DNA from 3 places in the Pseudomonas sp. No.117 genome. Region 2 is predicted to be linked to each of the others. Evidence: predicted binding sites of a transcription regulator. Region 2 holds the regulator's gene; each other region holds the start of a gene.
The links. Region 2 encodes sigma-54, which starts transcription at its own class of promoters, with help from an activator protein. Its sites were predicted from a motif close to ANTGGCATNNANNTTGCTNT; they were not measured.
Positions count from the first base shown of each region.

Region 1 (9,786 bases), on a different contig from region 2:
GGCGACACTGCCGCCATTCAGCCGGGCGCTGCCGCTCACGCTGGCCACGGCCGGGGTGCCCAACTGCTGCACGGCCTTCCAGTTGGTGGCATTGGCCGCCGTCGCGCTGTTGCCGTTGCCACTGGCAGCATTGGCCGCCGCTGCCAGCACGGCCTCTTGGCTCTGGGCCGCGCTGGCCTTGCTGGGCATGGCCAGACGGCGGGAATTCAGCAGCGCCGACACGTCCTTGCGCTCGCTGGCACTGCCGGTCGAGCTGGCCACCGCTGCGGCTTGCGAGGTCTTGCCATCCCAGAGGGCGCGACGCATGTCCATCGCCACGCTGGCACCTGCCTGGGCGGAGCCGGCGGTCGCCGGGGCGGCGGTCTTGGTGGCCGCGCCTTCGGTCGACGGCGTCTTGCCGGCATCCTTGAGCATGCTCCGGGTCATCATGTCCGCCAGGCCAATGCCGCCGCCGTTCTTGGCGAGATTGACCGACAGTTGCTGATCGTACATGTCCTGGAACTGCTTGGTGGTCTGGCTGTTGAACGGACTGTCCTGGGCCAGCACCTCGTTGGCCGAGCGCATCGACTTGAGCATCTGGTTCAGGAACACCGACTCGAACTCCTGGGCAACCTTGCGGACGTTGCCTTCGCTGTCGCGATCGGCCCCGTTCTTGAGGTTGTTCAAGCGGTTCAGGTCGGTATAGGCACCAGAATCCACCGAATCGAAAGTCCCGCCCAGGCGTGCAGTCATCGCCATTACTCCATCAGATTACGATCAGGTCGGCCTGCAGCGCGCCGGCCTGTTTCAACGCTTCGAGAATGGCCACCAGGTCGCTGGGCGCAGCGCCCACCTGATTCACCGCTCTCACGATCTCGTCCAGGGTGGTTCCCGGACCGAACTTGAACATCGGCTTGGCCTCCTGCTTGGCCTTGACGGTCGACTGGGGCGTCACCACCGTCTGCCCACCCGACAGGGGATTGGGCTGGCTGACCTGGGGGTCTTCGCTGATGGTCACGGTCAGGCTGCCCTGGGTCACCGCCGCCGGCGACACCTTGACGTTCTGCCCGATGACGATGGTCCCGGTGCGGGAGTTGACGATCACCTTCGCCACCTCCTGCCCCGGATCCACCTCCATGTTCTCCAGGATCGACAGGTAGTCCACGCGCTGGCCAGGATCGACCGGCGCCGTGACGCGAATCGATCCGGCATCAACGGCTGATGCAACACCCGCGCCAAGTGTCTCGTTGATCTTGTCGACCACCCGCTTGGCCGTGGTGAAGTCACTGCGCTTGAGGTCCAGCGTGATGCTGTTGCCCTGGTCGAAGCCGCTCGGCACCGGCCGCTCGACGGTGGCGCCGTTAGGAATACGGCCCGCCGACGGAACGTTGACGGTGATCTTCGAGCCATCGCGGCCTTCGGCGTCAAAACCCCCGACCACCAGGTTGCCCTGGGCGATGGCGTAGATCTGGCCATCGATCCCCTTGAGCGGCGATAGCAGCAGGCTGCCGCCTCTGAGGCTCTTGGAATTACCGATGGAGGACACGGTGATATCGATGGTCTGGCCAGGCTTGGCGAAGGCCGGCAGGTCTGCGTGGATCGAGACCGCCGCGACGTTCTTCAGCTGGGCGGAGCTCGTGCCGGCCGGGACCTTGATGCCGAACTGCGCCAGCATGTTGTTGAAGGTCTGGATGGTGAAGGGGGTCTGGGTGGTCTGGTCGCCGGTCCCGGGCAGCCCCACCACCAGACCGTAGCCGATCAGCTGGTTGGTCCGTACGCCCTGGATATTGGCGATGTCCTTGAGACGTTCGGCCTGGGCGAAGGGCATGGCCAGCAGCAGGGCGAGCAGGCCGAACAGGGTCTTGCGCATGGGGGTCATCCTCAGAACGGCATCAGGGCGCTGCCGAAGAACTGGCTCAACCAGCCAGGCTGGCTCGCATCGGCGAAGGAGCCCGTGCCCGAGTAGGTGATCCGCGCATCGGCCACGCGGGTGGAGAGCACGGTGTTGTCGGTGGCGATGTCGTCGGCGCGGACCATGCCCTGGATGCGCATCAGCTCGTTGCCGGTATTGAGGGTCAGCCACTTCTCGCCGCGAACCACCAGGATGCCGTTGGGCAGTACCTCGGCGATGGTCACGGTCAGCGAGCCGGTCAGGCTGTTGCCCTGGGCGGCAGTGGACTTGCCGGTATTGGAGCGGTTGCCGGAGAAACCGGCGTCCAGGCTCAGGTCGCCGTCAGACAGCGGATTGGGGATCGACGGCTTGGCGCCGAACAGGGAGGTCAGGCCGAGGGTCGCCTTGCTGTTCTTGGCGATGTCTGAGCTGGCGTTCTTGCTGGCCTGGGTCTTCTCTTGCAGGGTGATGGTGATGATGTCGCCGATACGGAAGGCCTTGCGATCGGTGTAGAGATTCTGCTCGAAGCCCGACTGGAAGATGGCACCGTTGTTCTGCGCCGCGGGCACCGGGGTGCGGGGCAACACGGGGGAATAGTAGGGATCGTCCGGCTTGGCGGCCGGGGCTACGCATCCTGCGAGAACGAGCGCTCCGAACAGCGGGGCGATGGCAAAGAGACGATTCATGGAGCGCTACCTCGCAGGGGCGGCTGTTACAGGTTCTGGGTGACGAAGCCGAGCATCTGGTCGGCGGTGGAAATGACCTTGGAATTCATCTCGTAGGCGCGCTGGGTGGTGATCATGTTCACCATCTCTTCCACGGTGCTCACGTTGGAGGTTTCCAGGGTGTTCTGCTGGATGGTGCCCAGGCCGTTGTTGCCCGGCGTACCGACCTGGGGCGCGCCGCTGCTGGTGGTCTCGGCGAACAGGTTGTTGCCCATGGCCTGCAGGCCGCCCGGGTTGACGAACTGGGCGGTCTGGATGGTGCCTATGGTGGTAACGGTCGAGGAGCCGGCCTGGGTCACCGAGACGGTGCCGTCCTGGCCGACGGTGAAGGTCTGGGTATCGGCCGGCACGGTGATGGCGGGCTCGACCGGAAAGCCATTGGCCGTGACGATCTGGCCGTCGGCATTGAGGTGGAAGGTACCGTCGCGGGTGTAGTTGACGGTGCCGTCGGGCATCTGGACCTGGAAGAACCCATGGCCATTGATGGCCATGTCCAGCGGCTGCTCGGTCGTTTGCAGGGTGCCCTGGGTAAAGGTCTTCTGGGTGCCGACGATACGCACACCGGTACCCAGCTGCAGGCCCGAGGGCAGCTCGCTGTCCTGGGTGGACTGCGCACCGGGCTGGCGACGGATCTGATAGAGCAGGTCCTGGAATTCGGCGCGGTCGCGCTTGAAGCCGGTCGTCGAGACGTTGGCCAGGTTGTTGGAGATGGTCGTCAGGTTGGTGTCCTGAGCGGCCAGACCAGTCTTGGCGACATAGAGGGCGGAAATCATCGTTTTTCTCCTTCGGCGCCGGGAATCAGGCGTCAACAGCGTTCAATCAGCTGAATTGCAAAACCTTTGCCATGGACGCGTCGTTGTCCTCGGCGGATTTCATCATCTTGATCTGCAGTTCGAATTGCTTCGAAAGCGAGAGGATCGAGGTCATCTCCTCCACCGCACTGACGTTGCTCGACTCGGTGAAACCGGACACCACCTGGACGCCAGCGTCCGCCGCCGCGGGCTTGCCGTCCTTGGTACGGATGGTCCCGTCCAGGCCCTTCTCGAGATTCTTCGGGTCCGGATTGACCAGCTTGATGCGATCGATGACCGCCAGGGCATTGGTGTTTTCCCCGGCGCCGCGAACGGTGATGGAGCCGTCCTGGCCGATCTCGATCTGCTGATTGGGCGGCACGGCGATCGGCCCGCCATTGCCGAGGACCGGCAAATCGTTGCCGGTACGCAGCATGCCCAAGGCGTCCACCTTGAGGCTGCCGGTACGGACGTAGGCTTCCTTGCCGTCGGCGCCCTGCACCGCGATCCAGCCATTGCCCTGGATGGCCACGTCGAGATCCCGACCGGTTTCCTGCAGGGTGCCTGGGGTGAAGTCGGTGCCTGGCCGCTCGCTCATGGAATAGACCCGCGAGGGGTAGCTCTCGCCGAAGGTCTGCATGGAGCGCGCCTGCTCGAAATCCCGGCGAAAGCCACTGGTGGAGATGTTGGCGAGGTTGTTGGAGTGCGCCTGGATGGCCATGGTGTTCTGGCTGGCGCCGGTCATGGCGAGATATAGCAATCGGTCCATAGGGTCCTCGCAAGGCGATCGGTATCGCCAGGGGTCTGAAACTGTCCAGACCTCTTCAGCAAGGCACGTGCCACTCTCGACAATCCATTGATTTAGAAGAAAAAAAGCCCTCGCAAAGAGGGCTTTTTCAGAGCGACCGTCAAAGAACCGTTAGCGGATCTGGATGATGGTCTGGGACAGCGTGTTTTCCGTCTCGATGGTCTTGGCGTTGGCCTGGTAGTTACGCTGGGCCACGATCAGATTGACCAGCTGGGTACTGAGATCGACGTTGGACGCCTCCAGCGAGCCCGAGGTCAGGGTCCCCAGCGTGCCGGAAGCAGGTGTTCCCACCACCGCCTGGCCAGAGGTGGACGACTGGGCGAAGGTGTTGCTGCCCAGCGGGGTCAGACCCTGGTTGTTGGCGAAACTGGCCAGGATCACCTGGCCGATCACCTTGGACTGGCTATTGGTGAAGCTCGCGTAGAGCTTGCCTTCGGTATCGATGGACAGGCCCGACAACTGGCCGGTGGTGTAGCCGTCCTGGGATTTGCTGGTCACCGCGAAGGGGGTCGCGGTCTGCGTGGTGCTGCTCAGGTCGATGGCGATGCCGGTAGTGGACGCGGACGCGCCGTTGGCGCCATAGGTCGCGGGCGTCGTCGTGCTGTTGGTCACGGTGGCCGGCACCCAGTTGTTCAGCGCGAACTTGCCGGTGCTGGTGACGGTGAGGCCGGTGCCGCCCGTGGCGCTGAGCTTGCCGGTGCTGTCGAACGTCAGGGTGTTGCTCAGGGGCGTGGTGGACGTCGGGTCGGCCGGGTTGCGCCCATCGACCAGGCTGTACATGTTCCAGGTGTTGGTGCCGGTCTTGGCGAAGTAGTACGTCAAGGTATGGGCGTTGCCCTGGGAGTCGTAGATGCTGGTGGACGTCGAGTTGTTGAAGCTGGTGGCATCGCTGGGATTGAACGTGGCCGTGGTGGGAATGGTCGCCGACGAATTGAGACTCAACACCTCGGTGTCCTTGGTCGTGGCCTTCGGCGCCTGGTTGGTGGTGTCGATCTTCAGATTGGTAGCGATGCCGCTGATCACGTTGCCATCGCTATCCGCCGCGTAGCCGCGCAGGTTGTAGCCGGAGTTGTTCACGACGAAGCCATTGGCGTCGGTCTTGAAGGTGCCGTCTCGCGAATAGAGATTGGAGCCGTTGTTGTTCATGACGAAGAAGCCACCGCCATTGATCGCCATGTCCAGGGCATTGCCGGTGCTGGTCACGTTGCCCTGGGTGAACTGCTGGGCCACGGCCGCGGTCCGCACGCCGGCGCCGGGCTGGTTGGCGCTCGACCCCAGGTACATGGAGCTGGAATAGACATCGGCGAATTCGGCGCGCGAGGACTTGAAGCCCGTGGTGCCCACGTTGGCGATGTTGTTGCCGGTCACGCTGAGATCGGTGGCGGCGGCATTGAGGCCACTGAGGCCGACGTTGAAGCTCATGGTTGTACTCCTGTCCGGCGGGGCCGGCTCACTGGCCTATGGTCTTGACGTTCGCCAAGGCGACGTTGGTGCCGTCGGCGAGGTTGAGGGTCATGTCGCTGCCGCTGGTACCCAGGGTCACGCTGCTCACGGTGTTCGGCAGGTAGGTCGTCAGCGCCGTGGAGGTGCCACCAATGGCGGCCGTGGCTTTGAAGGTGTAGGTCCCGGAGGCCAATGTCTGGCCTGAGCTGTCCTTGCCGTCCCAGCTGAAGGCATGGGTGCCGGCACTCTTGGCGTCCAGGGATATGGTGTCGACCAGGGAGCCGGCGCTGTTGTAGACGCCCACCGAAAGATCACTGCCCGACGAGGGCAACACCACGCTGCCGGTCATGCCGGTGGTGGTATCGACCACCGCCGTGCTGCCGGCGGCGATCACCGAGCGCCCTACCAGCGAAGAGGCCTGCAGCGCCTGGGAAGAGTTGTAGTTGCTGACGATGGAATCCACCGAGGTATTGAGGTTCTGCAAGGACTCGACGCTGCTGAACTGCGCCAGTTGCGCGACGAACTCGGTGTTGTCCTGCGGATTCAGCGGATTCTGGTTGTTGAGCTGGGTCACCAGCAGCTTCAGGAAGTCGTTCTTCCCGAGGCTGCTGGTGGTGCTTCCCGAAGTCGTCGTGCCGCTGGACGTCACCGAGCTGCTCGATACCTTGCTGTTGGACAGCACCGACGACAGCAGCGAGCTGCTGCTGGTGGTGGAAGAAGTGGTGGTCATGTCGACTCCCTAGCGATCACTGACCCAGGGTCAGCACCTTCTGCATCATCTGTTTGGCGGTATTCATCATTTCCGCATTGGTCTGGAAGGCACGGCTGGCCGAGATCATGTCGGCCATTTCCTCTACCACGTTCACGTTCGGGTAGTAGACGTAACCGTCCTTGTCCGCCATGGGGTGATGGGGCTCGTAGCGCTTCTGGACCTCGCTCTGGTCCTCGACGATACCCTTCACCTCCACGCCGACCCCGGCCTGGCCCTGCTCGTCGAACAGCGAGGAACCACCCTGGGCCTCGCTGAGCTGGGCGGCGAACACCGGATGACGGGCCTTGTAGGTCTGGTCGACGCTGGAGGCGACCGACTCGGCGTTGGCCATGTTGCTGGCCACGGTATTGAGCCGGACGTTCTGGGCGCTCATCGCGCTACCGGCGATGTTGAACAACGAACTCAGGGACATGGTTATTCTCCCTTGATGGCCGACATCAGCCCTTTGAACTTGCTATTGAGCAGCGTGAAGCTGGCCTGGAAGTTCATGGCGTTCTCGGCGTAGTTGGCCTGCTCCACCTGGGCATCCACGGTGTTCTGGTCGACCGAGGGCTGGCTGGGAATGCGGTACTTCAGGGCCGCATCGCCCATGCCCATGTCGAAGCCGTCGGCGGCGATGTGCCGGCTGTTGGTGGTTTCCAGCTGATAATGCCGGGTGGCACCGGAAGAGCCCTTGGCCGCCTGCTCGGCGAGTACCGCACTGAAATCCAGGTCCCGTGCCTTGTAGCCAGGGGTATCGGCATTGGCCAGGTTGTTGCCCAACACCTCGGCGCGCTGCGAACGGAAGTTCAGCGCCTGCTCGTGCAGGCCGAGTGCCTTTTCGAAACTGATGCTCATGTCGAGAGACCTTTGACGTGGCTTGCAAGCGAATTAGCAAGGCCCGTGCCAGTCTCCAGCACCCATCAAAATCAAGGACTTAGCCCTAGGTTGCGGCCAAAACGGCGGCAAGCGGCAAGGTTTTTCCGCCGCCCTTGCCGCCCGCAGGCAAAAGCGCGGCAAAAGTTTGGCGCAAAAGAAAGGGCAGACCTGGGTCTGCCCTGGGTGTGCGTCGACCGGCCTACTTGGCCTTGTAGATGATGCCCGGATTGCACTGCACCATCTGGTAGAGGTCCGGCAGCCCATTGAGGGCCTCGGAGGCACCGAGGAACAGATAGCCGCCGGGCTTCAGGGTGGCGTGGATGCGCGTCAGGATGTCCTTCTTCACCTCGGCGGAGAAGTAGATCAGCACGTTGCGGCAGAACACCATGTCGAACTTGCCGAGGCTGGCGTAGCTGTCGAGCAGATTCAGCGCGCGGAATTCGATCCGGCTGCGAATCGCCGGCTTGACCGCCCAGCGATTTGGCTGGAGCACGTCGAAATAGCGCTGCAGCCGCTCCTGGGACAGTCCCCGGCCGATCGCCAGGGAATCGTATTCGCCGGACTTGGCCGCGGTGAGGATGGCGCCGGACAGATCGGTAGCCACGATCTGCAGACCGCCACGCCCCTGCCCTGCCGCGCTGCGCTCGAATTCGTCCATGGTCATGGACAGCGAATAGGGCTCCTGGCCCGACGAGCACGCCGCCGACCAGACCCGCAGGCGCTGGCCGAAGGTGTTCTTGGTCAACTCCGGCAACAGGCGGTTCTTCAGCACCTCGAAGGGATAGGTGTCGCGAAACCAGAGGGTTTCGTTGGTGGTCATCGCATCGATGACCTTCTCCCGCAAACCGCCACGGGGCTGCGACTGGATACGCTGCACCAACTCCGACAACGTCTTGATCCCCTCGGTCTCCATCAGCTTGTTCAGCCGACTAGAGACGAGGTACTGCTTGTTGTCACCGAGCAGGATCCCGCTGGATTTCTCGAGGAAATCACGAAAAAGCACAAAATCCGCGTTGACTGCTGACACTGCCGCTCCGCCTTCTGGATACCGGGATAGAGACGCCATCACCTAGTGACTGTCGACCGCGTTGATGCGCTCGACGACCCGGGAGGCAAGATCATCGGGGCGGAATTTGGCCAGGAAGTCGTCCGCACCGACCTTCTTGACCATCGCCTGGTTGAAGACACCGGACAAGGAGGTATGCAGCAGTATATGCACTTTCTGCATGCGCGAATCATGACGGATTTCCGCCGTCAGGGTGTAGCCATCCATTTCCGGCATCTCGATGTCGGAAATGATCATCAGCAATTCGTCTTCCGGACGCTTGCCCTCGCCCACCATCGTCTGCAGGTAGTTCAGCGCCTGGCGACCGTCGTTGAGCGCGATGACCTCCACGCCGACGGTTTCCAGGCAGCGGCTCACCTGCTTGCGCGCCACCGAGGAGTCGTCGACGATCAATACCCGCTTGGTCACAGCCTTGGCCTGCACCACTTCGCTGACCACGCCGACCGAGACGGTCTCCACCGACGGAGCCACCTCGGACAGGATCTTCTCCACGTCGATGATCTCGACGAGCTGGTTGTCGACCCGGGTCACGGCGGTCAGGTAGTGGTCACGACCGGTGCCCTTGGGCGGCGGGTTGATGCCTTCCCAGTTCATGTTGACGATGCGTTCGACCGAGCGCACCAGGAAACCCTGCACCTTGGTGTTGTACTCGGTGATGATGACGAAGCAGTTGTTGATGTCTTCCAGGCCCCGGCGCCCGGTGGCCATCGCCAGGTCGATGATGGGGAAAGTGCCGCCGCGGATGCTGGCCACGCCCCGCACCACCCGATTCGATTTCGGCATCACGGTGAGCTTGGGGCACTGCAGCACCTCCTTCACCTTGAAGACGTTGATGCCATAGAGCTGCGAGCCATCCAGGCGGAACAGCAGCAGCTCCAGACGGTTCTGGCCCACCAGTTGGGTACGTTGGTTGACTGCGTCCAATACACCAGCCATCAGATGACTCCTTTGAATGCCCGCGGGCGAATTGAAAATTCGGCACGGGGCTTGCTTATGGGTTGATCATGAAGATCGCAGCGACGTGTTTCCGACCATGACTCTAGCTCGAAGACTGACCCTTGGCCTCCTGACCTTGCTCTGCTGCCTGCAAAGCAGGGCCTTCGCGGAAGACGCCTACACTTCACCTGATGAACTTATCGGCGCTGTGGAAAGTTTTCTTGAGGAACGGGTGCAGGAATATTTGCTGGATACCAGCCTCAATGCGCGCCATGAAACCCAGGTCAAGGCCCTCGACCCGCGACTGCGCCTGGCGGCGTGCGACAAACCCCTGACGCTCGCCCAGCAGGGCGAACCGACGCCCATCGGCCGTCTCAGCGTCAAGGTGCGCTGCGAAGGCTCCAGCCCCTGGACCGTGTTCGTGCCTGCCCAGGTCAAGCTCTACCGGCCGGTGGTGGTCGCCCTCCAGCCCCTGATGCGCGGTGCCCTGCTGGACAACAGTAACGTGGCATTGGTG
Region 1 is NZ_BAAJNP010000007.1:345,454-355,239, forward strand. It holds gene flgJ (flagellar assembly peptidoglycan hydrolase FlgJ) at 1-732, opposite strand, end outside; gene ACYJP6_RS18835 (flagellar basal body P-ring protein FlgI) at 746-1,849, opposite strand; gene flgH (flagellar basal body L-ring protein FlgH) at 1,861-2,556, opposite strand; gene flgG (flagellar basal-body rod protein FlgG) at 2,583-3,368, opposite strand; gene ACYJP6_RS18850 (flagellar basal body rod protein FlgF) at 3,415-4,155, opposite strand; gene flgE (flagellar hook protein FlgE) at 4,306-5,616, opposite strand; gene ACYJP6_RS18860 (flagellar hook assembly protein FlgD) at 5,645-6,367, opposite strand; gene flgC (flagellar basal body rod protein FlgC) at 6,384-6,821, opposite strand; gene flgB (flagellar basal body rod protein FlgB) at 6,824-7,246, opposite strand; gene cheR (protein-glutamate O-methyltransferase CheR) at 7,467-8,294, opposite strand; gene ACYJP6_RS18880 (chemotaxis protein CheV) at 8,337-9,269, opposite strand; gene flgA (flagellar basal body P-ring formation chaperone FlgA) at 9,367-9,786, shown strand, end outside.
Region 1: the regulator sigma-54 is predicted to act here: its motif matches at 4,211-4,230, upstream of ACYJP6_RS18850 (flagellar basal body rod protein FlgF).

Region 2 (9,786 bases):
CCACGCCGACGAACTTGGCCGCCGCGCGGGCGTGCAGGCCCAGCTTGTTGATGATGGTGATCTGTTGGGCAGGCATTGAGTCTGTCCTTGTCGAAACAAAACGGGCGTCAGAGATCGCGGTGGCGGATCTGGACGTTCTTGAGCAGGTCTTTGAGTTCGCGACCCAGGCGATCGGCCAGGTAGACCGAGCGGTGATGACCACCGGTACAGCCGATGGCCACGGTCACATAGGACCTGTTGTTGGCCGCGAAGCGCGGCAGCCACTTCACCAGGTAAGCGCGGATGTCATTGTACAGGGTCTCTACCTCGGGCTGTTGCTCGAGATACTCCCGCACCTGGGCATCGAGGCCGGAAAAGTCGCGCAGTTCCGGTTTCCAGTAGGGATTGGGCAGGAAACGCACGTCGAATACCATGTCGGCATCCACCGGCAGGCCCCGCTTGAAGCCGAAGGATTCCACCAGGTAGGCGGTACCGGGCTCGGGCGCGTTCAGCAGGCGCAGCTTGAGGATGTCGCGCAGCTGATAGAGATTCAGGTGGGTGGTGTCGATCTTCAGGTCGGACAGGTCGGCGATGGGCGACAGCAGCACCTGTTCGTCGTGGATGGCCTCCGCCAGGGATCTTTCCTGGTTGGACAGCGGATGCCGGCGGCGCGTCTCGGAAAAGCGCTTGAGCAGCGTCTGGTCATCGGCGTCCAGGTAGAGGATGTCGCAACGGATGTTGCGGCTACGCACCTGTTCGAGCAATTCAGGAAAGCGCTGCAGCTGGCTGGGCAGGTTGCGCGCATCGATGGACAGGGCGACCTTGGGCTGGGGCCGCTCCATGTCGGTCAGGGCATGCTGGGCCAGGTCGGGCAGCAGGCTGGCCGGCAGGTTGTCGATGCAATAGAAGCCATTGTCCTCAAGCACGTTGAGCGCCGTACTCTTGCCCGACCCGGAACGTCCGCTCACGATGATGAGGTGCATGTCAGTGTCCGCTCTGAGCCTCGACGACGATCTGATAGAGCGCCTGGCTGTCCCCGGCCTTGCGCAGCCGCTCGCGGATATCGGCCCGGTCCAGGATGCCGGCGATCTGGCGCAGCAGGGTGAGGTGCTGTTCGGTGGCGGCCTCGGGGACCAGCAGGACGAACACCAGGTCCACTGGCGCTCCGTCCAGGGAATCGAAGTCCACCGGGTGTTGCAGGTGGAAGAGCACGCACAGCGGCTGTTGCAGGCCCGCCAGGCGGCAGTGGGGGATGGCGATGCCGTTGCCGAAGCCGGTGGAGCCCAGGCGCTCGCGCGCCATCAGGCATTCGTAGATATGCGCCGCGTCGTGGCCGGGCAATTCCTGCGCGGCCAGTTCGGCGATGCGTTCCAGTACGGCGGCTTTGCTGCCACCCGGCGCACCCGTTTGGGTGCGGCCGGGGGTCAGGATGTTTTCGAGTCTGATCATAAAGCGGCGATCGAAACCTCAGCGGACGCCGACGCCCTGCTGGCGTTCGATCGATTTTTCCTTGTGTTTAATCAGTTGGCGGTCGAGCTTGTCGGCCAGGAGATCGATGGCGGCATACATGTCGTCGTGCTCGGAGTTGGCGACCACCGCGGCGCCGGCGACGTGCAGGGTGGCTTCGGCCTTTTGCTTGAGCTTGTCCACTTCGAGGATGACCTGGACGTTGGTAATACGGTCGAAGTGCCGTTCGAGGCGGGCGAGTTTCTCGCCGATGTAGTCACGCAGGGCTTCTGTTACTTCGAGCTGATGGCCACTGATGTTGACTTGCATACCGCTTCTCCTTATTGCCGGGCTGCGATCGGCGAAGCTGCTCGCCGACGTGACAAGAGTCGATCGAGGCACGGTCACATCAGGACGCGTCAGAGGAGACGCTTGCGTTCGCTGGACGGAGCGATACCCAGGGATTCCCGATACTTAGCCACCGTGCGTCGAGCGACTTGTATACCTTGCGATTCCAGTAAACCAGCGATCTTGCTGTCACTCAACGGCTTTTTCGCGTTTTCCGCCGCCACCAATTTCTTGATGATCGCGCGGATCGCGGTGGAGGAGCATTCGCCACCCTCGGCGGTACTGACGTGGCTGGAGAAGAAGTACTTGAGTTCGTAGATGCCACGCGGGGTGTGCATGAATTTCTGGGTGGTCACCCGCGAGATGGTCGATTCGTGCATGCCCACCGCCTCGGCGATGTCGTGCAGGACCAGCGGCTTCATGGCCTCTTCGCCGTATTCGAGAAAACCGCGCTGGTGCTCGACGATCTGGGTCGCCACCTTCATCAGGGTCTCGTTGCGGCTCTGCAGGCTCTTGATGAACCAGCGCGCCTCCTGCAGCTGGTTGCGCATGTAGGTGTTGTCGGCGCTGCTGTCGGCGCGCTTGACGAAGCCGGCGTATTGCGGATTCACCCGCAGGCGCGGCACGGCTTCCTGGTTGAGCTCCACCAACCAGCGTTCGTTGTGCTTGCGCACGATGACGTCCGGCACCACGTATTCGGCTTCGCTGGATTCGATCTGCGAGCCCGGCCGCGGATGCAGGGTCTGGATCAGCTCGATGATCGGCTTGAGCTCGTCTTCCTTGATCTTCATGCGCCGCATCAGCTGGGCATAGTCGCGGCTGCCGAGCAGATCCAAGTAGTCGCCGACCAGGCGCTTGGCCTCGCCGAGCAGGGGCAGGGTGGCAGGCAGCTGCGCCAGCTGGATCAGCAGGCACTCGCGCAGGTTGCGCGCGGCGACGCCGGCCGGTTCGAATTGCTGGACGCGTCTGAGCACCACCTCGACCTCGTCGAGATCGACTTCCAGCTCCGGGTCGAGGGAGGCGTGGATGTCCTCCAGGCTTTCCTGCAGATAGCCGTCGGTGTCGATGCCGTCGATGATCGCCAGGGCGATCAGGCGGTCCAGGTCCGACATGGGCGCCAGGTTGAGCTGCCAGAGCAGGTGCGTCTGCAGGCTCTCGCCGGCCGAGGTGCGGGTGGTGAAGTCCCACTCGTCATCGTCGTTGCTGGGCAGACTGCTGGCGCTGGTCTGGTAGATGTCTTCCCAGGCGGTGTCGACCGGCAGCTCGCTGGGGATGCGCTCGCTCCATTCGGATTCGTCGGCCATCTCGTTGGTGGCGACCGAGGTTTCCTTGAAGGTGGTTTCCAGGTTGCCCGGGTTCGCCGCCTCATCGCTGTCGCCTGCAGAGTCGCTCTGGTCGAAGTCTTCCCCTTCTTCCTGGCGTTCCAGCATCGGATTGGATTCCAGGGCTTCCTGGATTTCCTGCTGCAAATCGAGCGTCGACAGCTGGAGCAGACGAATGGCTTGTTGCAGCTGCGGCGTCATCGTCAGCTGCTGGCCCATCTTGAGGACTAGCGATGGTTTCATGGCTGCGGAATTACACCTTGTCTACCGACGCGAACAGCGCCACCGAACCTCGCGAACCCTGCGAGCGTTAGCAAATTATATGCCTTGTTTCCCTGGGTTTGCCTAGAGGCGGAATTCGTGGCCCAGGTAGACTTCCTTCACCAGGTCGTTGGCGAGGACTTCCTCGGCGGTGCCTTCGGCGATCAGCTGGCCATCGTTGACGATATAGGCCGTTTCGCAGATGGTCAGGGTTTCCCGGACATTGTGGTCGGTGATGAGCACACCGATGCCCTTGGCCTTGAGGTGGCGGATGATCTGCTTGATGTCGCCCACCGAAATGGGATCCACGCCGGCGAAGGGTTCGTCCAGCAGGATGAACTTGGGCGCGGTGGCCAGGGCGCGGGCGATCTCGACGCGGCGCCGCTCACCGCCGGACAGGCTCATGCCGCGGTTGTCGCGGATGTGGGTGATGTGGAACTCCTGCAGCAGGCTTTCCAGCTCGCGCAGGCGGCCGGCCTTGTCCAGGTCCTTGCGGGTTTCCAGGATGCCGAGGATGTTGTCGGCCACGGTCAGCTTGCGGAAGATCGAGGCTTCCTGGGGCAGGTAGCCGATCCCGGCGCGGGCGCGACCGTGCATGGGCAGGGCGGTGACATCCTGGTCGTCGATCAGCACCCGGCCCTGATCGGCCTTGACCAGGCCGACAATCATGTAGAAGCAGGTGGTCTTGCCGGCACCGTTCGGGCCGAGCAGGCCGACGATCTGGCCGCTGTCGATGCTGACGCTGACGTCGCGGACGACCTGACGACCCTTGTAGCTCTTGGCCAGATGCTGGGCTTTGAGCGTAACCGTCATTGTCCCTGCCCCGACTGCTGCTGATCCTTGGGCTGGATGACCATGTCGATCCGCGGCCGCGGCGTGGTGACCTTGCTGCCGTTGGCCCGCCCGGCGTTGACGATCTGGCGCTGGGTGTCGTAGACGATCTTCTCGCCTTCGAAGGTGTTGCCCTGCTGGATCACCTTGGCCTGGTCGATCAGGATGATGCGGTTTTCCTGGGCGAAGTACTGGATGGTCAGGGCGTAGGCCTTGACCAGGTCCTTGTCCGCCGACGGCTTCTGCTCGTAATAGGCCGGTTTGCCTACCGAGGTCGCGACCTTGATGTTGCCCTGGTTGTCCTGGGTCAGGGTCACGGTGTTGCCGGTGATCTTCATGCTGCCCTGGGTGATGACCACGTCGCCGCGGTACACGGCCACGCCCTGCTTGTCATCGAGCTCGGCGCTGTCGGCCTGCACGCGGATCGGCTGGGTGCGATCGGTCGGCAGGGCCCAAGCCGCGGCACTGCCAAAGGTGGCGCCAAGGGTGAACAGGAAGGGGAGGGTTTTAACGAACCTCATGCTGGCCTCTTACGTTGGACAGCAGGAGCATTCTGCCGTCTTCTAGATACGCTTTCATGCCATTGGCCGTGGTCACCCCATTGGCGGCCTCGATTCTAACGGCTTGCTCGGTTTGCGCATATTGTTTGTCAGGAAAGACGGTCATGCGGGTGGTGGTCAACACCACCGGGCGGCCTCTCGCATCGGTACGCTCCACGCGGACGTCGTCGATCAGCTCCGCCTGACTGCCACCAGGGGCGACTTCGGCACGGGCACTGCGAACATGCCAGGGGAAGTCGGTGCCGCGAAAGGCCAGCATGTCGGGCCGGGTCACCAGGGTGATGTCGGTGGCCTTGACGTGTTCACTGCGTTCGGCCTTGAGTTCGTACTGGACCTTGCCGTCCAGCCGATACTGAATGGTGCGGGTGTTGAGCGCGTAGCCGTCGATGGCGCTGTCTTGCGGGGTCGACGACGCCGGCGCGTCGACGAAGCGCTGCGGCAGGATGTTCCAGTAGCCGATCGCGATGAGCGCGGCGGCGATCAGGACCAACAGCACGGGGCGGCGCAAGCTGCGAAACATGAGGGTACCTGTGATGGGCCGCACCAAGGGCGGCGGGTTGAACGTACGTTTTCGGCGTAATAGCCAGTCAGTATAACCCGGCCTACAGCACCCCGGCGCGTAGCAGGTCACCCATGTTGAGGGCGCCGATCGGTCGCTTGGCGTCGTCTATCACCACCAGGGCATTGATCTTGTGCTCTTCCATGATCTTCAGCGCCTCGGCGGCGAGCATCTGGGCCTTCGCCGTTCGACCCCCACGGGTCATCACGGTTGCGATGGGCGTGGTCCGCACGTCGATGCCGCGATCCAGCGCCCGGCGCAGGTCGCCGTCGGTGAAGATGCCGGCGAGCTGGCCATCGGTGTCGACCACGGTAGTCAAGCCCAAGCCCTTGCGCGACATCTCCAGCAGCGCATCGGACACCAGGGTATCCTCGCTCACCTGCGGCAGGCCGGCGCCGGCGTGCATGACGTTCTCCACCTTGAGCAACAGCCGCCGCCCCAGGGCGCCGCCCGGATGGGAGAAGGCGAAGTCCTCGGCGGTGAAGCCGCGGGCTTCCAGCAGGGCGATGGCCAGGGCATCGCCCAGCACCAGGGCGACGGTGGTGGAGGAGGTGGGCGCCAGGTTGAGTGGGCAGGCCTCGGTTTCGACGCTGGTGTCCAGCTGGACGTCCGCCACTCTTGCGAGCGGCGAGGCGGCATTGCCGGCGAAGGTGATCAGCGGCACCCCGAGGCGCTTGATCAGCGGCAGCAGGGTGAGGATCTCGCTCGAGGTGCCCGACTGGGAGATGGCGATGATGACGTCATCCCGGGTGATCATGCCCATGTCGCCGTGGCTGGCTTCGGCCGGGTGGACGAAGAAGGCCGGGCTGCCGGTGCTGGCCAGGGTGGCAGCGATCTTGTTGCCGACATGGCCGGATTTGCCCATGCCCAGCACGACGATGCGGCCGCGGCAGGCCAGCAGCAGGCGGCAGGCCTGGGCGAAGCTTTCGTCGATGCGTGCGCCCAGGGCGGCCACCGCCGCTCGCTCTACATCGATGGTGCGCTTGGCGGAACTAATGAAATCTATTGAGTCGGGCATGGGTCAGAAGGCAGGTGACGGGACAATCGGAAATTATATGCGCAAAGCCGCGACCCTCAGCAACGTCGCCCGCAGGTCGGCGGTCTCATCGGCAACGAATGCTATAGTGCCGCCCTTTTGCCGGGACCGCCGAATGCGCGCGTCGCGTGCCCTGACGCGGCGGAGCGACGTCTCCCTGCACAGAGTTGAACCTTAGGAGTCTCGATGACCGTCGATAGCCCGTACGCCGTGGAGCTAAAGGGCGTTTCCTTCAAGCGCGGCACGCGCCTCATCTACGACCGGGTCGATATCCGCATCCCGCGGGGCAAGGTCACCGGCATCATGGGGCCGTCCGGCAGTGGCAAGACCACCCTGTTGCGTCTCATCGCCGCCCAGCTACGGCCGAGCAGTGGCGAGATCTGGGTCAATGGTGCCAACCTGCCCCAGCTGTCCCGCGGCGAACTGTTCGACATGCGGCGGCAGATGGGCGTGCTGTTCCAGAGTGGCGCGCTGTTCACCGATCTCGATGTCTTCGAGAACGTGGCCTTCCCGCTGCGGGTGCACACCAAGCTGCCCGAGGAGATGATCCGCGATATCGTCCTGCTCAAGCTGCAGGCCGTGGGCCTGCGCGGCGCCGTGGAGCTGATGCCGGACGAACTGTCCGGCGGCATGAAGCGGCGGGTCGCCCTGGCGCGAGCCATCGCCCTGGATCCGCAGATCCTCATGTACGACGAGCCCTTCGTCGGCCAGGATCCCATCGCCATGGGCGTGCTGGTACGGCTGATCCGCCTGCTCAACCAGGCGCTGGGCCTGACCAGCATCGTGGTCTCCCACGACCTGGCCGAGACCGCCAGCATCGCCGACTACCTCTATGTGGTCGGCGACACCAAGGTGCTGGGGCAGGGCACGCCGAAGGAACTGCGCGAGTCGCCGGATCCGCGGGTTCGCCAGTTCATGCAGGGCATCCCCGATGGCCCGGTACCCTTCCACTTCGCCGCGCCGGATCTGCGCGATGCCTTGCTGGGGAAACACTGATGCGTAAGGTCTCCGCCGTGGAGCGGATTCGTCGGCTGGGCCGTGCCGGGCTGGATGTCGTGGCGGCCATCGGTCGCTCGGTGATTGTCCTGCTGCTCGCGGTCTTCGGTCGCGGGGGCGCGGGCAGTGGCCTGCAGCTGCTGGGCAAGCAACTCTATGCGGTCGGCGTGCTGTCGCTGCCGATCATCGTGGTGTCGGGTTTCTTCATCGGCATGGTGATCGCCCTGCAGGGCTACAACATCCTGGTCAAGTACGGCTCGGAGCAGGCCGTGGGGCAGATGGTCGCCCTGACCCTGCTGCGAGAGCTCGGCCCGGTGGTGACCGCCCTGCTGTTCGCCGGCCGGGCAGGCTCCGCCCTGACCGCCGAGATCGGCAACATGAAATCCACCGAGCAGCTGTCCAGCCTGGAAATGATCGGCGTGGACCCGCTCAAGTACATCGTCGCGCCACGCTTCTGGGCCGGCTTCATTTCCATGCCCCTGCTGGCCGCCCTGTTCAACGTGGTGGGCATCTGGGGCGCGGCCATGGTCGCCATCGACTGGCTCGGCGTCTACGACGGCTCCTTCTGGGCCACCATGCAGAACAGCGTGATGCTCAGCGACGTGCTCAATGGCGTGGTGAAGAGCCTGGTGTTCGCCTTCGTGGTGACCTGGGTGGCCGTCTTCCAGGGGTATGACTGCGAACCGACCTCCGAAGGCATCGGTCGCGCCACCACCCGTACCGTCGTCTATGCGTCGCTCGCCGTGCTCGGCCTCGACTTCATTCTTACCGCCCTGATGTTTGGAGATCTCTGATGCAAACCCGCACCCAGGAAATCGGTGTCGGACTCTTCCTGCTGGCCGGCGTGCTCGCGCTGCTGTTGCTGGCGCTGCGGGTAAGCGGTCTGACGATGAGCGACCATCGCGATACCTACAAGGTCTACGCCTACTTCGACAACATCGCCGGTCTCACCGTGAGATCGCGGGTGACCCTGTCGGGCGTGACCATCGGCAAGGTGACCGCCATCGACCTCGACCGCAACAGCTACCGCGGCCGGGTCACCATGCAGATCGACCAGCAGGTGGACAACCTGCCGACGGACTCCATCGCCTCGATCCTGACCGCCGGCCTGCTCGGCGAGAAGTACATCGGCATCAGCGTGGGCGGCGACGAACAGGTGCTCAAGGAGGGCTCGACCATTCGCGATACACAATCGTCGCTGGTTCTCGAGGATCTGATCGGCAAATTCCTGCTCAACTCGGTCAATAAAGACTCTTCCGCCAACAAATGATGAGAGGCTTCTTCATGCTCAAGCTAATTCGTCACGGAGTCATCGCGATCCTGGCCCTGTTGCCGCTGGTGTCCCAGGCGGCGCCCTCGGCCCATGACGTGATCCAGCAGACCACCACGACGCTGCTCTCCGATCTCGAGGCCAACCGCGACAAGTACCGCAGCAGCCCGGAAGCCTTCTACGAGTCGCTGAACACCATCCTCGGGCCGGTGGTGGACGCCGAGGGCATCTCGCGCAGCATCATGACCGTGCGCTACAGCCGTAGCGCCACCCCGGAGCAGATGGCGCGCTTCCAGGAGAACTTCAAGCGCAGCCTGATGCAGTTCTATGGCAACGCCCTGCTGGAATACAACAACCAGGGTATCCGCGTGCTGCCCGAAGGTCCGGCCGACGGCCCCGACCGCACCAGCGTGGGCATGGAGGTCAAGGGTAACAACGGCGCCGTGTATCCGGTGCAGTACAGCATGGTCAAGCAGGGCGATGAGTGGAAGGTGCGTAACGTCATCATCAATGGCCTGAACCTCGGCAAGCTGTTCCGCGACCAGTTCGCCCAGGCGATGCAGGACAACGGCAACGACCTGGACAAGACCATCAACAACTGGGCGGGCACCGTGGCCAAGGCCAAGGATTCTCCCGAGGCCCAGAAGGCCAAGGTCGGTTCGTGAGTCGCGCCGCCATCACCGCCGAGGGTGCCCGACTGCAACTGTCTGGCGTGCTCGACCACGCCAGCGTGCCGACCCTGCGCGAGCAGGGCCGGGCGTTGATCGGCCAGGGCAGCGGTCCGCTGGTGCTGGACTGTGTTGGGGTAGAGCACTCCAACAGTGCCGGCCTGGCGCTGTTGCTGGCCTGGCTGCGTGATGCCCAGGCCGCTGGTCGCCCGCTCAGCATCGCCCACCTGCCTTCCGAGCTGCGGCAGATTGCCGACGTATCGGATGCCCTGGCGCTGCTGCCCCTCGCGGACCAGGCCCAGGCCTAGGCGGCGTCCGCAAGCCCCTGCGCTCGGCCAGGCGACGTCGAAGACCAGCGGGGTCGCCAGCCCGGCCTGGGCGGCGCCGTCGCCATGTTCGGTTAGCACTCGTGAACGCCGCCTCCGCCCCGACGTAACCTCGCCCGGCCTTCGCTCGGTGACTTTGCAGATGAGCCCTGATGGTCATCGCAGTCGCCGTACCGCCGGTTTT
Region 2 is NZ_BAAJNP010000002.1:378,811-388,596, reverse strand. It holds gene ACYJP6_RS05300 (HPr family phosphocarrier protein) at 1-76, opposite strand, end outside; gene rapZ (RNase adapter RapZ) at 108-962, opposite strand; gene ptsN (PTS IIA-like nitrogen regulatory protein PtsN) at 964-1,428, opposite strand; gene hpf (ribosome hibernation-promoting factor, HPF/YfiA family) at 1,447-1,755, opposite strand; gene ACYJP6_RS05280 (RNA polymerase factor sigma-54) at 1,845-3,338, opposite strand; gene lptB (LPS export ABC transporter ATP-binding protein) at 3,441-4,169, opposite strand; gene lptA (lipopolysaccharide transport periplasmic protein LptA) at 4,166-4,708, opposite strand; gene lptC (LPS export ABC transporter periplasmic protein LptC) at 4,695-5,267, opposite strand; gene ACYJP6_RS05260 (KpsF/GutQ family sugar-phosphate isomerase) at 5,350-6,324, opposite strand; gene ACYJP6_RS05255 (ATP-binding cassette domain-containing protein) at 6,529-7,338, shown strand; gene mlaE (lipid asymmetry maintenance ABC transporter permease subunit MlaE) at 7,338-8,132, shown strand; gene mlaD (outer membrane lipid asymmetry maintenance protein MlaD) at 8,132-8,608, shown strand; gene ACYJP6_RS05240 (MlaC/ttg2D family ABC transporter substrate-binding protein) at 8,623-9,273, shown strand; gene ACYJP6_RS05235 (STAS domain-containing protein) at 9,270-9,584, shown strand.

Region 3 (9,786 bases), on a different contig from region 2:
ATGCAGGCCTTCGCCCAGCACCTCATCGATGCTGGTATAGCGCAGCCGGGCTTCGAGGCCGGCCGCCAGGCGCTTGGCCTCGCGACCGTTCTCGCCCGGCAGGCCGGCCAGCACCCGGTGCAATTCGATCACACAGGACAGTAGCGAGCGCGGCAGGTCTTCCTTGAGCAACAGCAATTCGGCGCCGTTGCGCACGTTCAAGGCATCGCGATAGAGCTCGGTGTAGGCTTCGAAGGCACTCAGAGCGCGCAGCAGGGCACTCCACTGGTAGAAGCCGCGCGCGGAGGAATCGCTGATGGCCTCGGCCTCCTCCTCGCCCAGCACCTGGTAGCGGGCATCCAGCATGCGCAGGGTGTTGTCGGCGCGCTCGACGAAGGTGCCCAGGCGGATGAAGCGGTAGGCGTCGTTCCTCATGATGGTGCCGACGGTGGCCCCGCGGAACAGGTGGGACCTTTCCTTGACCCATTCGCAGAAGCGGCTGATGCCGAAGCGAATCAGCCCGGTCACGGCGATCTCGCGCATCTCCAGCCAGGTGGAGTTGACGTTTTCCCACATGTCGGCGGTGATGCGCCCCCGCACGGCGTGGGCGTTGGAGCGGGCGGCCTGCAGGCAGCAATAGATGCTGCCGGGGTTGCGCTCGTCCAGGGCGAAGAAATGCAGCAGGCGCTCGGGATGCAGGGCGCCGTGCTGCTCACGGTAATCGTCCAGGGTGCCGGTGATGAGCAGGGGCATGGCCAGCTCATCCAGCCCACCGCCCTGCCCGCTTTGCGGCATCATCGACAGGGAATAGCTGACGTCCAGCATCCGCGCGAGGTTTTCGGCGCGCTCCAGGTTGCGGGACATCCAGTACAGATCGGCAGCGGTACGACTCAACATGGTGGGGTCGCCTTTCAAAAGTCCTTGCGGGGCCGCCGGGGCGGCCGCTGTGTCGTGGCGGTCTAGTCCTGGACCACCCAGGTGTCCTTGGTGCCGCCGCCCTGGGACGAGTTCACCACCAGCGAGCCTTCGCGCAGGGCGACCCGGGTCAGGCCGCCGGGCACCAGGCGCGTCTTGCGGCCGGACAGCACGAAGGGTCGCAGGTCGATGTGCCGGGGCGCGATGCCATTCTCGACGAAGGTCGGGCAGGTGGACAGCGACAGCGTCGGCTGGGCGATGTAGGCGCTGGGATTGGCCTTGAGCCGCGCGCGGAAGGCTTCGATCTCGGCGCTGCTGGCAGTGGGGCCGACCAGCATGCCGTAGCCACCGGAGCCATGAACCTCCTTGACCACCAGCTCGGGCAGGTTGGCCAGCACGTGGGAGAGTTCGTCCGGCTTGCGGCATTGCCAGGTGGGCACGTTGTAGAGGATCGGCTCCTCGCTGAGATAGAAGCGGATCATTTCCGGTACATAGGGGTAGATGGACTTGTCGTCGGCGACCCCGGTGCCGATGGCGTTGGCCAGGATGACGTTGCCGGCGCGATAGGCCGCCAGCAGGCCAGGCACGCCCAGCAGCGAATCCGGATTGAAGGCCAGCGGGTCGAGGAAGGCGTCGTCGAGCCGGCGGTAGATGACGTCGACCTTCTGGAAGCCCGAGGTGGTACGCATGAACACCTGCTCGTCGCGGACCAGCAGGTCGGCCCCCTCAACCAATTCCACGCCCATCTCCCGGGCGAGGAAGGCATGCTCGAAGTAGGCACTGTTGAAGCGGCCGGGGGTGAGCACGGCGACGGTGGGATTGTTGACCGGCGTGGAGCTGCGCAGGGTATCGAGCAGCAGGTTCGGGTAGTGGTCGATGGGGGCGATGCGCTCGAGGGTGAACAGCTCGGGGAACAGCCGCATCATCATCTTGCGGTTCTCGAGCATGTAGGACACCCCGCTCGGGGTGCGCAGGTTGTCCTCGAGCACGTAGTAGGCACCGTCGCCGTCCCGCACCAGGTCGACCCCGGCGATGTGGGCATAGATGCCGTTGGGCAGGTCCAGCCCCTGCATCGCCAGCTGGTACTGGTCGTTGGCCAGCACCTGCTCGGCCGGAATGACCCCGGCCTTGATGATGCGCTGGTCGTGGTAGAGGTCGTCGAGAAAGAGGTTCAGCGCCTGGACGCGCTGGATGCAGCCACGCTCGATGATCTGCCATTCGCTGGCGGGAATCGCCCGCGGCAAGGCGTCGAAGGGAATCAGGCGCTCCGTGCCCTGCTCGTCCCCGTAGAGGGTGAAGGTGATGCCGGCGCGGTGGAACAACAGGTCGGCTTCGCGCCGCCGCTGGGCCAGGAGTTCAGGGGGTGTTTCACTCAGCCATTGGGCATAGCGACCATAATGCGGTCGGCATTGCGCCTGGACGTCATACATCTCGTTATACAGTTGGCGGCTCATGCCGATCTCCTTGTCACCCACGGTGCACCATCGCAAGCCTCGTGCCAGCGCCAGAGTCTTGAGAATCAAGCTCTTGCGCGAAGGCGAGGCACAGGATGCACCAAAGCCAGGCACCTCGACGTGCGCGTGCACCGCAACGTCTCCGTCATGAGGCTAAGACGGTGCGCTGCGCCGAAAGTGCGATGGTTGAGGGGGAGAGCCGTTAGCGAAGGTGAAAGCCGGTATTCCACTGGAATACCGGCCTGGGGATCATGCCGTCAGGCGGAACTGCGATTGACTTCCTGGGTGACGCCCCAGCCGTCCAGCTGGCCGCCGAGCGGGACCACCACGGCCTCGAGATCGCTCTCGAAGTCGTCGATGGTGGCGTGGGTGGCGAACATCACCTTGCTGACCTGCAGGTGCCAACCGCCCTCCTCGTGGGGGATCACCTGGGTATTCAGGGATTCGCCGTGAAACTGGTCCGCGGCGATGCGGGCCTTGCCTTCATCGGCGAAGATGGCGAAGAAATCGATCGGATGGAAGCGGGCGAAATCGAAGCCGCCCTCTTTCATCCGCTGCAGCAGGTTCAAGCTCACATCATCGGCAAACGACAAGGACATAGGACTTCCCTCCTCTGGTTCGGATGACTCGCTCGCTGGGCTGTCGCTACCGACGCCCAGCGAGTCGCGGCTGAAGACTCGAACGGTGCCGCGACCGCCAGGGCTTACGCCTTGCCGATGGCCTCCAGCACGTATCGAGGTAGAGCAAAGGCAGCGGCATGCAGCTCCGGGGTGTAGTAACGGGTCTGGATGCCTGTTTCACTGTAGCGCTTCGCCAGGGTTTCGGCACTCAGCCGACGCAAGGTAGTGTCCTTGCTGCCCCAGGCGAGGGTCATGACGCCCCCTATGTAGGTAGGCACCGCCGACAGGTAAAAGTGCCAGTCGGCGAACAGGCCCGCCATGCGGCTTGCGGTGGTCTTGAGCTCTTCCAGTTGCAGGAAGGGGGTACCGTTCTGCGCCACCATCAGGCCGCCGTCGTTCAGGCAGCGGTGGCAGGCCTGGTAGAAGTTCTCCGAGAAGAGCACCTCGGCGGGCCCGATGGGATCGGTGGAATCGGAGATGATGACGTCGTAGCGCTCGCTCGTGTTGGCGACGAAGTTCATACCGTCGTCGATCACCAGGTTCAGGCGCGGGTCGTCGAAGGCGCCAGCGGAGTGGCCGGGGAAGAATTGCTTGCACATCTCCACCACCGAGCCGTCGATCTCGACCATGGTGATGTGTTCGACCCCCTGGTGCTTGGCCACCTCGCGGAGGATGCCGCCGTCGCCGCCGCCGATGATCAGCACCCGCTTGGGCGCCGGATGGGCCAGCAGGGGTACGTGGGTGAGCATCTCATGATAGATGAATTCATCGGCCTCGGTGGTCTGGATGACGCCATCCAGGGCCATGACCTTGCCTAGCACGGGATTTTCGAAGATCACCAGATGCTGATGCGCGGTGCGCACCTCATGGAGCATGCGCGCGACGGCGAAGCTCTGGCCGTAGCCAGTGTAGAGGGTTTCCAGGTAGTCGCTCATGTCGATCTCCGCAGGTGGCAGGCCGAGACAAGCAATGCCCGGCCAAAAGCCGGGCATTGTAAGAGCTGGATGTGACAGGCTCCAGTGTTGTGCTGGCTAACCCTTGTGGGTGGGCGCGGTGGCCGAGCGATTGCCGCGCGGGCCGGCGGCCGCCCAGGCGATCAGGCCGATCACCGGCAGCACGATGATGAGCACGGTCCAGCCGATCTTGGCGTTGCTGGTGCTGTCACTGCGGATGACGTTGACGATGGCCCAGATGTCGAGCAGGAAGACGATGAAGCCCAGTACACCGCCAATGGTGGAATTGATCATGTCGCGACTCCCGTTGCGAGGACACAGGTCTCGTCAATTGGGACTGGCAAGAGCGGCGTCGAGTTCGGCCGGCTCGCTTGGCAGCGGCGCCGGCCGAGGGCTCACGCGAAGGCGGCCAGATCGATTTCGGCGAAGGACGCGACGCAGGGATGATCGCCCAGCTGGCCGCCGGCGCGGACCAGGCCACAGGTCGGCAGACCCGCCTGACGTGCGGCATCCAGCTCTTCCACCACGTCGGAAAGGAACAGCAGCTCCGCCGGTACGTGGGTGGTGGCCAAGGCGATGCGCGCATAGGACTCCGCCTCGCGCTTGCCGCCGGTCAGGGTATCGAAATACCCGGAAAACAACGCGGTGAGATCGCCGTGCTCGGAGCAGCCGAAGATCAGCTTCTGCGCCTGTATCGAACCGGAGGAATAGACGTACAGCGGCAGCCCGGCCGCATGCCATTGGCGCAGCGCCTGGACCGCATCGGGATAGACGTGCCCCTTGAGGGTGCCCGCACGATAGCCCTCTTCCCACACCTGCCCCTGCAGGGCCTTAAGCGGGGTGGCCTTGCGGTCGGCGGCGATCCACTCCAGCAGGATGGCGATCACCCGCTCTACCTCGGCGTCCAATTCGCCCGCCTCGGCGCGCACCGCGTCGAGCTGCTCGGCCACCGCCGGCTCCCCGGCATGGGCGCGGACATAGGCCGGCAGGTGCTCGCGGGCGTAGGGAAAGAGCACGTCGAAGACGAAACTCACGGCGCTGGTGGTGCCCTCGATATCGGTGAGGATGCCCTTGATCGTCACGCCTCGACCTCCAGCCGCGGGAACCGCTGGGCGATGTCGACACCGGTGAAGTGGGCCACCCAGCCTTCGGGATTGTCGAACAGGCGGATGGCGACGAAGGACGGCGACTCGCTCATGTCGAACCAGTGCGGCGTACCGGCCGGCACCGAGATGAGATCGTTCTTCTCGCACAGCACCGCATAGACGTGGTCGGCGATGTGCAGGGTGAAGAGGCCCTGGCCGGCGACGAAGAAGCGCACCTCGTCCTCGTTGTGGCGATGCTCTTCAAGGAACTTGGCGCGCAGCGCCTCCTTCTGCGGATGCTCCGGACTCATGCTGATGACGTCCACGGTCTGGTAGCCACGCTCTTCGATCAGGCGATTGATCTCGGGCCGGTAGGCGGCGATCACCTCCTCCTGGCTGGCACCGGGCGCCACCGGGGCGGTGGCCTGCCAGCGCTCGAAACGCACCCCGACCTCGGCCAGGGTGGCGGCGATGTGTTCGCCGTCGCTGATCACCTTCAGCGGCTGGCGGGGTTCGGCATCGTGGTAGACGGTCAGGCGGCTCATGGGCGCAGGCTCCGGGTCTTGAGTTCGCATTCGAAGAGGAATTCGAAGGCTTCCACGTGACGCAGGGCGTCAGCCATGCGTGGCCCCCAAGTATAGAGGCCGTGGCCGCGGATCAGGTACCCCACGCAGTCGGGATGGACGTCGAGCCAGGCCTGTACCTGTTCGGCCAGACGCGGGATGTCCTGGTCGTTGGCGAACACCGGGATCTCCACCCGGACCTCGTGGGTGGTGACGCCGTGCAGGGCCTTCTGCAACTCGTAGCCTTCCAGCAGCAGGCGATCGCCTTGCAGCTCGCGGGACAGCACCGTGGAATTCACCGAATGGGTGTGCAGCACCGCGCCGATCTCCGGCTGCCAGCGATAGAGCTGGGTGTGCAGCGCCGTCTCGGCGGAGGGCTTCTTCGGCTCCAGCGGGGTGCCGTCGAGATCGGTGGCGAGGATATCGTCCAGTTCGAGCTGGCCCTTGTGCTTGCCGGAGACGGTCAGCAGCAGGCGGCTGTCGGACAGGCGCACCGAATAGTTGCTGCTGGTGGCCGGCGACCAGCCACGGCCGTAGAGGAAGCGACCGGCGTCGATTATTTCCCGGGCCAGTTGCTCACGCTGCTGGATCATGGAGGGTTCTCCTTAGGGACAAGAGGATGAGGAAGGCGCCGGCCAGCGCCGCCAGGCTGGCACCGACGAAGGCGGCGAAGGCGCCGGATACCTGCCAGGCATAGCCAGCATACAGGGCACCGAGCGCCCCGCCAGCCCCGGATAGCGCGGCATAGAGGGCCTGCGCCTGGCCTTGGCGACGGCGGTCGAACTGCGCCTGGATGAGCTGGATGGCCGAGGCGTGGAAACAGCCGAAGGTGGCGGCATGCAGCAGCTGGGCGAACAGCAGCACCGGCAGTTGATCGGCCAGGGCGCCCAGCAGCAGCCAGCGTCCGGCGGCGATCAGGAAGGCGGCCACCAGCAACCGGGACAGGGCGATGCGCGCCAGCAGCTGCGGCATCGCCAGGAAGATCAGCACCTCGGCGATCACGCCCAGCGACCACAGCTGGCCGATGATGCCGCGGCTGTAGCCCAGCTCTTCCAGGTGCAGGGTGAAGACCGTGTAGTAGGGCCCATGGGACAGCTGCATCAGCGCCGCGGCAGCGAAGAAAGCCAGTACCCGCGGCTGGCGCAGGGTGGTCAGGAAGGGCTCCGCCGGCGCCTCGGGGCGTTGCCCGGGGTCCACCTTCACCCCGGGGACCGCCAGCGAGGAGAGCAGGATGATGGCCATCACCAGCAGCAGGTAGGCCGGATAGAGATCCAGGCTGACGTATTCGAAGGCCCAGCCGAGGCCCGCCACCGCGGCGATGAAGCCGATGGAGCCCCAGAGGCGAATACGGGCGTAACGCTGCGGCTGGTCGCGCAGATGGGCCAGGGTGATGGCCTCGAATTGCGGCAGCACGGCGTGCCAGAAGAAGGCATGCCCAGCCATGATCAGCGCCAGCCAGGCGAAGCCCTGGCCCAGGTAGATGCCGGAAAAGCACAGCAGGGTGCAGGCGGCGCCCAGACGGACGATGCTCAGGCGGCGACCGGTGCGATCGGCCAGCCAGCCCCAGAGGTTGGGCGCCAGCACCCGCATCACCATGGGAATGGCCACCAGTTGGCCGATGGCGGTGCCGGAGAAGCCGAGGTGGTGGAAGTACAGCCCCAGGTAGGGCGCCGTGGCGCCCAGCAGCGCGAAGTAGGCGAAATAGAAGCCCGACAGGCGCCAATAGGGAACCGGCAGCGTCCGCTCGGCGCTGGGCACCCGTGCCGGCTCCTGCGGGCTAGCGCCGGACAAGGCGACCAGGCCCGCGAGACGGATCGGACTCACGCTCGGCTGCACGGGGCGCAGACGAGCGGTTCGACGGCCCTTTCAACGCAGTTCGGTCGCTACGCCGCTGGTCATGCCCAGGGGCTCAGAGCTGCGGCAGGACGGGCGTGGCAACCCGCACCTCGGCGTTCTGCGCGCGCTGGCGCAGCAGGTGATCCATCAGCACCAGCGCCATCATGGCCTCGGCGATGGGCGTGGCACGGATGCCCACGCAGGGATCGTGACGGCCCTTGGTGATGACGTCGACCGGCTGGCCGTGCACGTCGATGGAGCGGCCCGGGGTGGTGATGCTCGAGGTGGGCTTGAGCGCCAGGTGGGCGACGATGGGCTGGCCGGAGGAGATGCCGCCCAGCACGCCACCGGCGTTGTTGGTCAGGAAACCTGCTGGGGTCAGCTCGTCGCGGTGCTCGGTGCCACGCTGGGCGACGCTGGCGAAACCGGCGCCGATCTCGACGCCCTTCACCGCGTTGATGCTCATCAGCGCATAGGCCAGCTCGGCGTCGAGACGGTCGAAGATCGGCTCGCCCAGGCCCGGCGGCACCCCTTCGGCGACCACGCTGATCCGCGCGCCCACCGAATCCTGATCACGACGCAGCTGGTCCATGTAGGCCTCTAGCTCCGGGACCTTGCTCGGATCGGGGCTGAAGAAGGCGTTCTCTTCGACGCTGTCCCAGGTCTTGAAGGGGATCTCGATGGGCCCCAGCTGGCTCATGTAGCCGCGCACCCGGATGCCCTGGGTGGCCAGGTACTTCTTGGCGATGGCGCCGGCCGCCACGCGCATGGCGGTCTCTCGCGCCGAACTGCGGCCACCACCGCGGTAGTCGCGCAGGCCGTACTTGTGGTGATAGGCGTAGTCGGCATGGGCCGGGCGGAACAGGTCCTTGATCGCCGAGTAGTCCTTGGACTTCTGGTCGGTGTTGCGGATCAGCAGGCCGATGGGCGTGCCGGTGGTGACCCCTTCGAAGACCCCGGAGAGGATCTCCACCTCGTCCGCTTCCTGGCGCTGGGTGGTGTGGCGGCTGGTACCGGGCTTGCGGCGATCCAGGTCGCGCTGCAGGTCGGCGGTGTCCAGCGGCAGTCCGGGAGGGCACCCGTCGACGATGGCGACCAGCGCCGGACCATGGCTTTCGCCAGCGGTGGTGACGGTGAACAGCGTGCCGAGGGTATTGCCGGACATGCGAGGGCTCCGCGCTACGGGTGAAAGGTGTAGATTCAACTGGAAGTGGGCGATTTTACACGCGCCGTGGTCTTTTACACGGATTGTGTGCGGGATAGGCCCCACACCCCAGGTCTTCGGTGTCCGTTTCCCCATGCGTCTGTTGCTTTCCCTGCTGCTGTGCCTAGTCCTCCCCTCCCTCGCCCAGGCGGCCGCTCCCGTGTTCTATCGTCCGATCCAGCTCGACACCGGCAGCGGCGTGCTCAAGGGCAGCCTGATCCTGCCCCGTAGCGACCATCCGCAGCCGGTGGTGCTCTTCGTTTCCGGCTCCGGGCCCACCGATCGCGATGGCAACGGTCCGGGTGCGCGCAACGCCGCCCTCCAGCGCCTGGCCGAGGCCCTGGCCCGGCAGCGGATCGCCAGCGTGCGCTTCGACAAGCGTGGCGTGGCCGACAGCCGCAGTGCCGAACCGGACGAGAGCCACCTCAGCGTGGAGCGCTACGTCGACGACCTGGTCGGCTGGATCCGGCTGCTGGAGGCGGATCCGCGCTTTTCCCGGGTGATCCTGCTCGGCCACAGCGAAGGCGCCCTGATCGCCAGCCTGGCCGCCGACCGGGTGCCGGTCGGCGGCGTGGTGACCCTGGCCGGCAGCGGCCGGCCGATCGACGTGGTGTTGCGCGAACAACTGGCGGGCAAGCTGTCGCCCGCCGCCCTGGCCAGCGCCCAGTGGATCATCGACCAGTTGCTGCGGGGTACGCCGGTGCCCGAGGTACCCCGCGAGCTGCTGGTGCTGCTGCGCCCCAGCGTCCAGCCCTATCTGATCTCGCTGTTCCGCCAGGACCCGGCCAGGGCCTTCGCCGGCATCCGGGCACCGGCGCTGATCATCCAGGGCACCCACGACGTCCAGGTGGACGTCGCCGACGCCCGGGCGCTGCACCGCGCCAAGCCGGAGGCCGAGCTGGCCATCATCCCCGGCATGAACCACGTGCTGCGCATCGCTCCGGCGAGCTTGCCGGCGCAGCTGCCCACCTACGACGATCCCAAGCTGCCGCTGGCCCGCGAGGTGGTGCAGCGTGTCGCCGCCTTCGTCGAGCACTCAGGTTCCCCAGGCGCCGGCCGATAAGCCAGCAAAGGCGCCCAGGAGGCGCCGCGCCTGGAGCCTGTCCGTGGAAGCCCCCGATCAAGAATCTCCGGCCGTCGAGGCCGCCCCCAACGAGCCCCATCCCTGGGCTAGCCT
Region 3 is NZ_BAAJNP010000008.1:20,317-30,102, reverse strand. It holds gene ACYJP6_RS19420 (alpha-E domain-containing protein) at 1-876, opposite strand, end outside; gene ACYJP6_RS19415 (circularly permuted type 2 ATP-grasp protein) at 939-2,348, opposite strand; gene ACYJP6_RS19410 (ribonuclease E inhibitor RraB) at 2,606-2,947, opposite strand; gene speE (polyamine aminopropyltransferase) at 3,052-3,903, opposite strand; gene ACYJP6_RS19400 (PLD nuclease N-terminal domain-containing protein) at 4,000-4,212, opposite strand; gene mtnC (acireductone synthase) at 4,317-5,003, opposite strand; gene ACYJP6_RS19390 (1,2-dihydroxy-3-keto-5-methylthiopentene dioxygenase) at 5,000-5,551, opposite strand; gene ACYJP6_RS19385 (methylthioribulose 1-phosphate dehydratase) at 5,548-6,162, opposite strand; gene ACYJP6_RS19380 (MFS transporter) at 6,146-7,306, opposite strand; gene aroC (chorismate synthase) at 7,479-8,570, opposite strand; gene ACYJP6_RS19370 (alpha/beta hydrolase) at 8,704-9,672, shown strand; gene ACYJP6_RS19365 (hypothetical protein) at 9,716-9,786, shown strand, end outside.
Region 3: the regulator sigma-54 is predicted to act here: its motif matches at 2,378-2,397, upstream of ACYJP6_RS19415 (circularly permuted type 2 ATP-grasp protein).